3 regions of the Paenibacillus sp. S02 genome follow, and region 3 is predicted to be linked to each of the others. Evidence: riboswitches for the same ligand, from Rfam matches in the RefSeq annotation. Region 3 holds a riboswitch; each other region holds the start of a gene.
What was found. A riboswitch is a leader RNA that binds a small molecule or an ion and turns the genes downstream of it on or off. The one in region 3 is predicted to bind thiamine pyrophosphate.

Region 1 (4,346 bases), 2.2 Mb from region 3:
CCAGCACAGACATTCCTTTCCCTAATTCAGCAGTTATCGCTGCCGAGAAGGTACATCCTGTTCCGTGTGTATGAACAGTCCGTACTCGTTTGCCGCTCAGCTCTGTAAAGGCGGTTCCGTCAAAGAGCAGGTCAATAATTTGTCTGCTGTTCTCACTCTCGTCAGCGTGGCCGCCCTTGATCACAACGAATTTTGGTCCCATACTGCTAATATGTCTCGCAGCCTCGCGGCGATCCTCCATTGTACGGATGCTGATCCCTGTCAGGGCTTCCGCCTCCGGGATATTCGGTGTAACGACTAGGGCCAAGGGAAGCAGGTCGTCCTTCAAAGCCTGCACCGCTTCCAGTTGCAGCAGTTCAGCACCTCCCTTGGCAATCATCACGGGATCGACGACGACCTTTTTCCAGTCGAACTTTCGGATCTGCTCGCTCACAAGACGGATGATACCCGCATTAAACAGCATGCCAGTCTTTAGGGCATCCACTCCAAGGTCTAATCCTACAGCTTCGATCTGTTCCGCTGTTGCTTCCTGTGGCAGCGGATATACGCCGTGAACCCCTAAGGTATTCTGTACGGTAACGGCCGTAATAGCCGACATGCCGTAAACGCCAAGCTCCTGAAAGGTTTTGAGATCGGCTTGAATTCCGGCCCCGCCGCCACTGTCCGAACCGGCAATCGTCAGTGCTCTGGGTACACGAACGTCTGTCATCGCGCACCACCTGCTGTGGTTGTTCCGGCTTCACGGACAGTGACATGCCCCTCCAGCGAACCTGTATGTAGTTTGGCGAGCTCGTCGAGAAAGGCAATCTGGAAGCTACCGGGCCCCAGCTCTGCGGTACGTGCTGCGGCTCGGGAAGCTGCTGCACCGTAAAATGCCAAGCCTGCTGTACCTGCGAGCAGCAGGTTGGGTTCAACAGCCGCAAAGGCACCTAACACAGAGGTCAGTAGGCAGCCTGCTCCGGTTACCTTCGTGAGCAGCGCGTCTCCGCCGCTAATCATTCGTGCTTCGGCCCCATCGGTGATGACGTCCTCTTTTCCAGTGATGACAACCATTGAATTGAGCGTTTGAGCAGCCCGAATTGCCAGATCGACATGGCCGCTGTCAGCACTGTCACCTGCATCTACGCCTTTAATCTCACGCGCTTCTCCAACAAGATGCGCGACTTCGGCTGCATTGCCTCGCACCAATGAGATTTTGACTTCTCTCAGGATTCGCAGTGCCGACTCAGTTCTAAAGCTCGTTGCTCCCGCACCGACCGGATCTAGCAGGACCGGAACACCGTGTGCATTCGCCGATTGTCCAGCAATGATCATGGCATCCACCAGTTCGCGGTTCAGCGTACCGATGTTTAACACGACGGCTCCCGCTATTTTTGCCATGTCTGCTACTTCCTCGGGTGCATAGGCCATCACTGGGGAGGCGCCCAATGCATACAGGCCGTTGGCCGTAAAGTTAGTGACTACCACATTGGTCATATTGTGAACGAGGGGTTTGCTGTTTTGTACCTTCGTCAGGAGATCTGAATAACTTTTTTCCCATGTACTCATAATGATTATCCTCTCTATAGTTGGTGGTTCAACAGGGCATTAACCGTACTTCACGCATCGAATCGCCAGGCTGACTATTCCAAGACCGCTGCCTGCATCTGGACCGGCCATTCTTCCTGGTTATAAGCCATGTCCCAGAACTTATATTCCAGCTGGCAGCTCAGTATAAAATGCTCAATCATCTGCTCTCGCTCAGCAGCCGTTGCGCCTTCCGCCCAAGCATCTACACGTTCTCGGAACTTGAGTGTTGTATCATCAAGCTGGTCTCCATAGAAGCCCATCCATTCATAGAACGGATGGGACTCATCCGGCTTTACTTCATCCAGCAGCCTGCGACCAATCTCGGCATACGTCCACATACATGGCAGCAACACAGCCAAGATCTCGCCCAGGCTGCCCTCATGCGCAACTGTCAGCATGTGACGGATATAGTGATGGGCCGACGGAGCGAGTGGATATCCCTGCAACTCTTCATAGGTCACCCCTGCGATAGCACAAAAATTTTGATGCGGATGAACCTCGCTGTGGAGAATAAAAGAGATTTGTTCATTAAATACAGCCATGTCCTCCCGATTCGTGGATTTGGAGATTGCGATGCCGTATATCCGCATGTAGGCGTTCAAATATTCAAAGTCCTGTTTTACATAGTGAATCAGCTGTCCCCTTGTCAAACTTCCTTCAGCAATGCCTCTCACAAAGGGATGCTCAAAAATCGCTTGAAAAATGCCGTCCGCCTGCCGACGGAGTTCTTGTGTAAAACTCAATTTCCCCACCTCCATTAATTGAAGAGCAAGAAGTCCTGTAAGGATACAATTCCGGAACAACGCTAAAAAGCCGCCCCGGAAAAATGGAGCGGCTTCAACATAGGCCCAATGCGCAAAAAACGCTTGAAACCTTATATACGAAGGCTCCACTTTCCTACGCTAGTACGAACTAGATCAGGTTCAAAGGGTCCAAGATACGTTCTTGTCTCAGCCATAGTGGCTCCCCTAGTGGACTTCTATTCTATTGACTATTACTGTACATACGTTCATACGCTATGTCAAACATAGTGTGCAAATATGAACTACACATTTTTTGTGAAGACATAAATTCCATCTAATCTAGTGAGCGGGCTTGACCTGACGTATTCTGCCTGTCTGAACAAGGTAATCTCTTCCCTAAACGGAGTGTTAGTGAGGATGATGAATTACACTTTCCACTGCTTTGACCTTGGCATATTCCGGTTTCCACATTGCATCTTGTATAGCTTGTTCCACATCTGAAATGTGCGCCTGCGCTACCTGATCCTGAATCGCGGCTTTTGCAACCGCAATCGCAACAGTGTACGAAACTTCGCGTAATTTTCGGATATGAGGGAGTAGCGCACCGCCAGGCTTATTCGAATCTACACCATTGGCAACAGCAACTGCTGCGGCTGTAAACATCGCAGGGGTAATCCTTTTGGCTTTAACCACAATCGCACCCAGACCCAGTCCCGGAAAAACAAAGGCATTGTTCGCCTGTCCAATCTCAAAATTTGTATCGTTATAGGTGACGGGCTCAAAAGGACTTCCGGTTGCGATCAGTGCTCTGCCATCTGTCCACCGGATCAAATCCTCGGGTACTGCTTCTGCAAGGTTTGTAGGATTGGACATGGGCATAATGATCGGGCGTTCTACATGCTTCGCCATCTCCTTGATGATCTCTTCAGAAAAGGCACCTGCTACACCGGAAGTTCCAATCAATATCGTAGGCTTCACCTGACGGATGACCTCCAGTAGCGGTATTTTGCCGTCACCTGACCGGGTCCATGAGCTGACTTCATCCTTTTTGCGCACATACGGTTTCTGATACTCCAATACGTCTTCCATATCTTCCGTTAACAGCCCACGATAATCAAAGGCCCAAAAGGACTTGAATGAATCATCTGCGGAAAGGCCATCCTCGATCATAGCGCCCCGAATTTGGTCAGCGTTACCGATCCCTGCAGCCCCTGGGCCGAAAACAAGTATTTTTTGTTCACGCAGCGGAGTCTTGGTGACACCCACCGCCGAAAGAATCGCAGCCAGGGTCACCGCTCCTGTACCTTGTATATCATCGTTGAAGGTGAGTATGCTTTGACCGTATTTTCCTATAATATGGCGCGCATTTACGCTACCCACATCTTCCCAATGTAAAAGCGCCTTCGGGAATTGCGCTAACGTTTTGCTGATAAAAGTATCAATAAACTGGTTATAGGCTTCTCCGCGAACCCGTTTATGGCGGTTTCCGATGTACAGTGGATCATTCAGCAGCTTTTCATTATTCGTGCCTACATCCAGTACAATTGGCAGCACCCGCCCGGGATGAATGCCTGCCGCAGCCGTATACACTGCAAGCTTGCCAATCGCAATGTTAATCCCCCCGACGCCCCAGTCACCAATCCCCAAAATACTTTCGGAATCAGTCACGACGATCAGATCCACATCATGGCCGCTCAAACCAGAATTATAGAATGCTTGTCCAATACCGTTCGGGTTATCTATCGATAAATATACGCCTCCAGGGCGGTTGTACTCGTGACTATATTCTTGAATCGCGGTTCCTACGGTTGGCGTGTAGACTACGGGCAGCATTTCACTTAAATGATCGGTTAGCAGCCGGTAGTAGAGTACGACATTTCGGTTGTGAAGGTCGTTGAGAGAAGCATTTTTACGCAGCATGGTGGGTTGTGCGAGAAACTGCTGATATGCCCGTACGCTCTGTTTCTCCAATGAAAGGACGGTTGGAGGAAGGATTCCTTCCAAACCCAGCTCTTTGCGTTCTTCTTCTGTAAA
Region 2 (4,346 bases), 210 kb from region 3:
CTCTCAGCTGCTCCAACATATCCAGCATGACAAAGGTATTACGCGCATCCTGCCCAAAAGTCGGTTCATCCAGCAGCAGCACTTCCGGCTCACGGATCATAGCCGTAGCAATACTCAATCGCCTTTTTTGGCCCAACGAAAGCTGATACGGATGACGCTCGTCCAGCCGCTCCAGTCCGAACTGTATGAGCATCCGATCGACCCGTTCCCGGCACTGTTCAACGGTGAACAAGCTCTTGGGTAACGAATACTCTAGTTCCTTTCGTACGGTGTGTGCTACGAATTGCAGCTCGGGATTTTGAAACGCGAACCCGATACGCTCTGCCAGTTGTTCCGTACTGCCTGCCTCAATTCCGCGCATGCTATAACGTCCCTGTGTGCGAAGTAAGCGCATCATGGAGAGCAGCAGCGAGCTTTTGCCAGCCCCGTTTTCACCAACCACGCCAATCCAGTCGCCAGGCTTCACCTGCGCATGCTCCACATAAATCACTGGACTTAAACTGCGGAGGCCGCTAAAATGCTCCAGCTCCAGCAAATCAATCCCCGCACCGTTCTGTTGCGTCACTGTTTCACTCCAACGTGGCGAAGACGATTCATTCCATACTCCCGGATACCACACGCCGTACTCGGACAATGCCTGCCGATGCACATGAAATACTTCTTCCGCCCTTCCATCCGCAATAATCTCCCCTTGAGCAGAAAGCACTACAATCCGATCCACATCATGGACAATTTCATTAATTTTATGCTCCACAATCACCAGTGTCTGGTCTACCGAAATGTTTCGAATGGTATCCCACACCTGTGTAGTGCCTTCCTCGTCCAACAAAGCCGTGGGCTCATCCAGAAAAAGCACTTCTGGCTCCATAGCCAGCACAGACGCAATTGCCAGCCGCTGCTTCATTCCCTGTGACATGCTGCCAATGGGCATGTGTATATCCTCCGTTGATAGACCAACCTGTATCAGCAGCTCGCGAATACGGGATCGCATCTGCTCACGAGGAACCTGATTATTTTCCAACACAAAAGCCAGTTCTTCGTCTGCATATGACATACAAAACTGCGTATCAGGATCTTGAAATACAATACCTGAGACACTTGGGATTACAGCAGCATCGCATTTCATAGGCACTTCTATCGTGCGTGGAATCAGACCGCTTAGCACTTGGAGCAGCGTTGATTTACCGCATCCACTTGGTCCCAGCAGCAGCAGCTTTTCTCCCTTGTGGACAGACAAAGACATATTGTGAAAAAGCAGCTCCTGCTCACCGGGGAATTTCAACCGAAGACGGGTGATCGAAGCCACCACATCTTCGGTTGCCTGGCTCATCAATCCAGCCCCTTATAATCTTGTTCCGTTGCAGGCCTCAAACTTCGCGTAACTCCGGTTACCTCCAATGCCCTAGCCAGATAGAACGCGAATACCCCGGCAATCACAATGCTGCCAATCATGCGAAAACCAATATACAAAACATAGTTCCAGGTCGAAAGCTGATCAATATACCCGTAGCTGAAATCTAAAATTAGAGAAGCGACAGCCGCCCCAGCCGCGGCTAGCGAAGCAACCCACAGGTTTGCGTTCCGATACAGAAAAGCTGCAAAAAACAGCTCCGCTCCCAAGCCTTGCAGCAGGCCATAGTACAAAGTGGACATCCCCCATTCGCTTCCCAAAAAAGCACTGACCGTTGCCGCTGCCACCTCTGCCAAAATTGCAACACCCGGCTTGCGAATGATGAGATAAGCAAACGTGCCTGCCATAAACCACATGCCATACATCAGTTGCTCGGCGTGTAGACCAAATGGTTTCATTAAATCATAGGCAGGTCCCCATATTTTGTAGACTAACCCGAACACAACAGCGATCACAATCGTGACCAAAATATCAGTCAGCTTCAACCCTTTGGACGCTCTTACAGCAGTATTCATTATTGCGTGCTCCCCTTTTTCCTTATAATTGGCCTCTTGGCCATAAAAAAAAGCTTGTCTGGAGCTGAATCTCCAGGCAAGCTTTATGCGCAGTAAAAGGTGAAGCACCATACAAAACATCATTCGTCGATATGCCTTATATAACCAGTAGTCTAAGCTACTACACTGATACCAAGCCAAAGTCAGGGTCAAGGTAAAATGCTAGGACATACATTGAATCTATCGACAACCGCGAAACAAGCGGCATTCCTGTATAGTGTTCTTGGTTTCTCTACGCTGGCATTACCCAGATCAGATTTCACGGTCAGTGGCAAGGGCCACCCTCTCAGCCTGACTTTCTCAAGCTCCCGACAATGCTTTTTTAATTCACTATAATATATACCACATCTATGGCTTTGACAATCCTATAATCCGAAGAAACGTTTGGCTGTCTCCGTCGTGGCGATTTCGATCTCCATCATGCTTCGGCCTGTACATTCGGCAACCGTAGCAGCAATGTGAGCGAGATACATCGACTCATTACGCCCTTCTTTAGGCTTAACGGGCAAATTACGCGGGGTCAAAAATGGAGCATCCGTTTCAATCATCAGACGGTCCAAGGGAATATCTCTGACCAGTTCACGCAGATGTTTGCCACGCCGTTCGTCGCAAATCCAGCCGGTGATCCCGATATACAGTCCCATTTCTACATACGTATGCAATTCCTGTTCCGTGCCGGTAAAACAATGCACTACCGCTTTATCGACAAGCCCTTGATATTCCCGAAGCATAGCAACAAAATCCTCATGTGCATCTCGTTCATGCAGAAATAACGGCATATTCAGCTCACCCGCCAGTTGGATTTGCTCCCCAAACCATCGGCGCTGCACATCACGCGGCGAAAAATCACGGTTATAGTCCAATCCGCATTCCCCTATGGATACAACCTGCGGCTGACTCGCCAGCTGGCGGAGCTGCTGAATCGTATCTGCGCTGCAGTCTTTGGCATCATGGGGATGCACGCCAGCTGTCGCATACAACTTGCCCGGATAACGTGCTGCATACTGAGAAGCCTCCCGACTGCTGCGGACACTAGTCCCGGTAATAATCAGGGGTGAAATCCCTACAGCTGCGGCTCTCTCTACCACCTGTTCCCGATCCGCATGAAACGAACGGTGCATCAAGTTCACGCCAATATCAATTAACGGTGTACCCCTTTCCATCTCAATCCCTCCTTCGCAAACTACAATCTCGGATCAATCGGCTCCGATTCCAGAGATAGCGCGGCAAGGACGCATTCATGAATACGATCTACCGTATCCTTGCGGACAAAACGTTCCACGCCTTCCATACCAAGCGCTCCTTCCATCAGGGCATGACGCTCCTTTTTGTTCGTTCGACGCTGCTTCAGACGCTTTAAATTCTCAGGGGCAAGATAATCCATACCGTAAATGATGTGCAAATACTTCCGGCCTCTCACCTTGATTGCAGGCTGAATCATCTTGTCCCGATTTTTCATCAAAAAGCGTTCCGGCTTGATCACAATCCCCTCATGACCATCCTCTGTCATCTCGTTCCACCAGCGAATGACCTCTTCCTCGCTTGCTTCGTCCGTGATAACGCGATACTCTGTCTCCATAAACAGGGAAGACAGCCCAGCCAGTTCCCGGTTTTGCTCCATATGCCAAATATGAGAATGGTCGAAAAAAGTCTTTCCGCTGTGTGCCAGCGTATGGAACGGTGCGATACGAATTTCATCCAGACCGTCCACATCCCAGCAATATTTTTGAAAAGCCTCTTGAAACGTTACGGCATTCGCATACTTCTGTTCCATTTCCTCCAACCAGTCTCCAACCTCTCGACCTGCAACCTTCGCCTGCTTCAGCTTGTCTACCAGCTTACTGCGATCCAGCAGAGCTGCCTCCCCCACATGCGCATACTGTGCAGCAATCAGTTCCCGAGCCTTGAGATTCCACGGTACAATTTCCGCATCCAGCAATACAAAATCCGTCTGGTTCCGTTCAAAATATCCAGCAGTCCGTAGATCCACATTCAGCTTCTCCAGCACTTGCTTCCCAAGGCTTTGTTCAAAGAAAGCTCTCCCACTCCGACTGTAGATCGCGCCCAATGTCGGGTAGCCTACATATTCAACAGCGGCCTGTTCGTTTTTGAATAATAGCAAAATAGCCCGGCTACCCATATGTTTTTTCTCGGCCACCATCGTTTGTACTCCTTGCCCGCGATAATAAGCCAGCGCCTCACGTGGATGCTCCAGATATCCTTCCTCTGCAGACACCGCTGGAGCAGGGCTCATCGTCGGTGGAATATACACCAGCTCCTCCATGGGTACAGTCACATGTGACACGGTATCTATAGCGGATTTGATCCATTCTCCTTGTACGCGCACTTCGCCATACGATTCCGTCAGCACACTGTAACCA
Region 3 (4,346 bases):
CACATTTTCCTCTAAAACGACCATCCTCCTAATCGACATTTTGGACACATATGACCATCTTCCTGTTTTATGTCAAAAGCGTTTTACTTTGAAAAAATGTGGGTATAATGATTGAAACATTACCAAGCAACCTACATAGCATTACGACATCAAGTACATACAAATAGTCCTATACAGACGTCCTAAGCAACTCAATCTGAATTTGACAATATGGAATTGGAGGAATGACCTACATGAATACAATGAACTTAACCGTCCACACCCTGATGCCCTTTCACCACCAATACCAACGTGCCAACGCGGTGAGTATGCAGAAGAAAGAAGATAGCTCGGAGAAGAAGCTCAGCTTTCAGGACATTTTGAATGAAAAAATGGGTAAAAAATAAGGCGCCGTTTATCCGGTTACATGATCCCGCTTTACATAAGCTAACAAGCCGTAGTTCCCTACATCGACTGTAGAGAACCACGGCTTTTTTTAATTCATTTGCTCCTAAACTCACACGTTCGTTTTACTGACCTCCATCCCGATACTGCTCTGCCTTCTCACGCATCCCGGCAGCTACTGCTTCTTGAGTGTTCAGCCCCTTATCCGCTGCATAGGCGCGAATGTCCTGCGTGATACGCATACTACAAAATTTGGGACCACACATCGAGCAAAAATGTGCTTCCTTGGCGCCCTCTGCCGGTAGCGTTTCATCATGGTAGGACAAGGCCCGCTCGGGATCAAGCGACAGATTGAACTGGTCCCGCCAGCGGAACTCAAAGCGTGCCTTGGACAAAGCATCATCCCGCTGCTGCGCCCGTGGATGACCCTTCGCCAGATCGGCAGCATGTGCCGCAATTTTGTAGGTAATGACACCCTCGCGGACATCATCCTTATTGGGCAGACCCAAATGCTCCTTAGGCGTAACATAGCACAGCATGGACGTCCCGAACCAACCGATCATCGCCGCCCCGATGGCTGAAGTAATATGATCATATCCGGGGGCAATATCCGTCGTGAGCGGTCCCAAGGTATAGAAAGGAGCTTCCTTACAAATCTCCATTTGTAAATCCACATTCTCTTTGATTTTATGCATAGGGACATGTCCTGGCCCTTCAATCATGACCTGAACATCATGCTTCCAGGCGATTTGCGTTAGCTCGCCCAACGTTTCCAGCTCTGCAAACTGTGCTTCATCATTTGCATCATAGATACTACCCGGACGTAGACCATCCCCGAGAGAAAAGGCCACATCATAAGCTTTCATAATTTCGCAGATTTCTTCAAAATGTGTATACAAAAAATTCTCCTGATGGTGCGCAAGGCACCAGGCTGCCATGATCGACCCGCCACGGGATACAATTCCCGTCATTCTATTCGCCGTCATCGGTATATACCGCAGCAATACACCCGCATGAATTGTAAAATAGTCCACTCCCTGCTCCGCCTGCTCAATCAGCGTATCGCGATACAGCTCCCACGTCAGCGCTTCTGCTTCGCCGTTCACCTTTTCAAGTGCCTGATACAGCGGCACAGTCCCAATCGGTACAGGAGAATTTCGAATGATCCATTCACGTGTTGTATGGATATTACGGCCTGTGGACAGGTCCATAACTGTATCCGAGCCCCAACGCACAGCCCAGGTCATTTTCTCCACTTCCTCCTCGATGGAGGAGGTAACCGCAGAATTGCCAATGTTCGCATTGATCTTCACGTGAAAATGACGCCCAATGACCATGGGCTCACTTTCCGGGTGATTGATATTCGAAGGCAAAATGGCTCGTCCAGCCGCCAACTCCTGCTGTACAAACTCAGGCTCCACCCCTTCGCGGATCGCCGCGAATTCCATTTCGGGCGTAATGATCCCTTGCCGCGCATAATGTATTTGTGTCACTGTACGACCTTGCGAAGCACGAAGCGGACGGTTGGTCACGCCGGGAAATTCAACTGTCTCCCGTTTGGAGCCAGGTTTCAGTCCATTATCCTCCGGCTTGACGGCGCGTCCCTCATAAGCCTCCACATCGCCCCGTTCCAGTGCCCAAGCTCGCCGTAATGGAGGCAGGCCCTGACGAATATCGACCTGATAGGCTTCGTCAGTCATGGGACCGCTTGTATCATATACACGCAATGGCTCATGATGCTCCGTGCCCTGCGGCGTATGTGTAGGATGAAGAGCAATTTCGCGCTCTGGCACGGCAATGTCCGGCCGCGAGCCTTGAATATATACCTTACGGCTCCCTGGAAAGGGCGTTATCCCATTGGCTTGCTCCCCGTTTGTCTTCTCTACCTCAACTTCTTTTGTTCCTACCAATCTTACTTCTGTTGATTTCAATTCTGTTCCTTTTGTTCCTTCTGCTTCTGTCGGCTTCATTGTCCATTCCTCCCGTTTCGATGAAATGACACACCGATCCGGAACCATTCCCAGGGTGGCGCTGATCTATGCAAAAAAGCCGGTTCCCCAGGGAACCGGCTAATCTAACGAGGCAGCTATCCAGACAGTACGCATGTGGAATAATCCTATTCCAATGCGTCACCGTAGACAGCAGCCGCGTATACATTTCAATGGCCGATTACTTCCCTACGCTGGTATGATCCAGATCAGGTGCAAAGGGTCCGGAATCTTGCACGATTCCATCTCAGCCCGGCATTACAGGCTCCCCCAGTAACTGTGATACTTCTATTCACATGAGGCGGCTATAACAGACATCCCGCCATCCTTACCAGACTACTTTAAATTTATGGCTTTGGCAACCCTTCTAGGTTCCCTTTACCAAGGAGACGCTCCCCATCAAATCACTCTGCTTGCTTCAACTGTGTTCATTCTTGTTACGGAAGCATAAGCCCCATTTCCTTCGCCGCTTCAATCAAAATCGGAGCAAAGTCATGTAGCGTCTCGGGTGCAAGCCGACTGACCGGACCGGATACAGATAAAGCCGCAGTGACCTGTCCCTTCCGGTTTACAATTGGCGCAGCCACAGCAGCAGCCCCTGGCTCCCGTTCTTCATAGCTGGTCGCATAGCCCTTCTCGCGAATGTCCTGTAGCTGGGCTTTATAGACCTCCGGGTCTACCGAGAGCGGCCATTCATCCCCGCTTAGCAGGGCTTCCAGCTCCTGCGGCGGCATAAAGGCTGCCAGCACCTTGCTGGAGGCCCCTACAGCCAGCGGCATACGCGCACCTACAGGCGCAACTCTGCGGATCGCTTGATTGCTCTGCACGGCTTGTATGCGAATACGCATGCTGCCGTCCCGTAAGTACAAGCTGACCGTCTCGCCCAAACGGTCACGTAGTCCTTCCATTGCAGGCTGTAACAACACCGCCGGCTCGTCACTTTGGGACAAATGCGTGGATAGCTCCCAAATGCGGAAGCCAAGTCGATATTTTTCCGTTTCGGCATTCCGAACGACAAAGCCCCGATCCTCCAACGTAGTCAGCAGCCGATGAACCGTGCTTTTATGTAGACCAATTTTGGAGGCAATCTCCGTCAGGCCAAGATCCGAATCTGCGGTAAAACACAGCAGTATATCAAGTGCACGCTCTACAGCGCGAACGGTTAATTTACGGTCTTCCATCGTGAACCGCTCCTCTTGTATCCATATTCGTTTCACACTATGAAACATGGTTACATAAATTATATAGAATAGTCGCGGCTACTGTAAACCGATGTTTTTGTGACAACCATATTACAGAACGAGAACAAACATCGACAATTCTTTGCATCATTTTTACTTTTCCGGTTCAGGCGTTGACTTTGGATAATCCCCATCATACGATAATAGGTATCTATACGGATCTACACTATCATTTTCAAGTGGAATTATACCTATATTCTATGAAATGAAGATCAATTTTGTATAAGGAGGCTCTTACATGATTTCGACATCCCAGCGCAACTCTCAGCTACAGACCGCTGTTCAGGAGCCGTCCACCCCACTCTCTAATCCCCGTCTGCTGCGGTTCAAGCACGTTGTGATTGCTCTGCTGCTGTCGGTCGTCTTTTTTCTGTTGTTTTGTTTTATTGCCTTGCATGCTTACATCGCATGGGTACTTACGAATCCCACCGTTGCACCGCTGTACTCTAATCCGATGCAGGCCAAAAGCATGCCTTATGAGGAAGTCAGCTTCCCTGCCAAGGATGGTAGCCGCATGGTACAAGGCTGGTATATCCCGGCAGATCAATCGCGGAAAACGATTATTTTCAGCCATGGTTATGGAGCTAACCGCGAAGAAAGCTGGATTCCCATGTATGATCTGGCGCATTATGCCCACAGTTTGAACTTTAATGTGGTGATGTTCGATTATGGATTCGCGTCACAAAACAGCAAAGCAGTCGCGACCGGAGGCAAAGCGGAATCCCAACAGCTT

Region 1: another riboswitch for thiamine pyrophosphate. It lies ahead of tenA (thiaminase II); the one in region 3 lies ahead of thiC (phosphomethylpyrimidine synthase ThiC).
Region 2: another riboswitch for thiamine pyrophosphate. It lies ahead of KAI36_RS04665 (ECF transporter S component); the one in region 3 lies ahead of thiC (phosphomethylpyrimidine synthase ThiC).

The regions. Positions count from the first base shown of each region.
Region 1 is NZ_CP073682.1:4,680,332-4,684,677, reverse strand. Features, by position in the region: gene thiD (bifunctional hydroxymethylpyrimidine kinase/phosphomethylpyrimidine kinase) at 1-709, opposite strand, end outside; gene thiM (hydroxyethylthiazole kinase) at 706-1,548, opposite strand; gene tenA (thiaminase II) at 1,623-2,312, opposite strand; TPP riboswitch at 2,447-2,549, opposite strand; gene KAI36_RS20710 (NAD-dependent malic enzyme) at 2,721-4,346, opposite strand, start outside.
Region 2 is NZ_CP073682.1:1,030,839-1,035,184, reverse strand. Features, by position in the region: gene KAI36_RS04670 (ABC transporter ATP-binding protein) at 1-1,330, opposite strand, end outside; gene KAI36_RS04665 (ECF transporter S component) at 1,330-1,926, opposite strand; TPP riboswitch at 2,177-2,286, opposite strand; gene KAI36_RS04660 (TatD family hydrolase) at 2,331-3,128, opposite strand; gene KAI36_RS04655 (polynucleotide kinase-phosphatase) at 3,149-4,346, opposite strand, start outside.
Region 3 is NZ_CP073682.1:822,459-826,804, reverse strand. Features, by position in the region: gene KAI36_RS03715 (hypothetical protein) at 234-386, shown strand; gene thiC (phosphomethylpyrimidine synthase ThiC) at 510-2,354, opposite strand; TPP riboswitch at 2,542-2,654, opposite strand; gene KAI36_RS03705 (IclR family transcriptional regulator) at 2,810-3,553, opposite strand; gene KAI36_RS03700 (alpha/beta hydrolase) at 3,852-4,346, shown strand, end outside.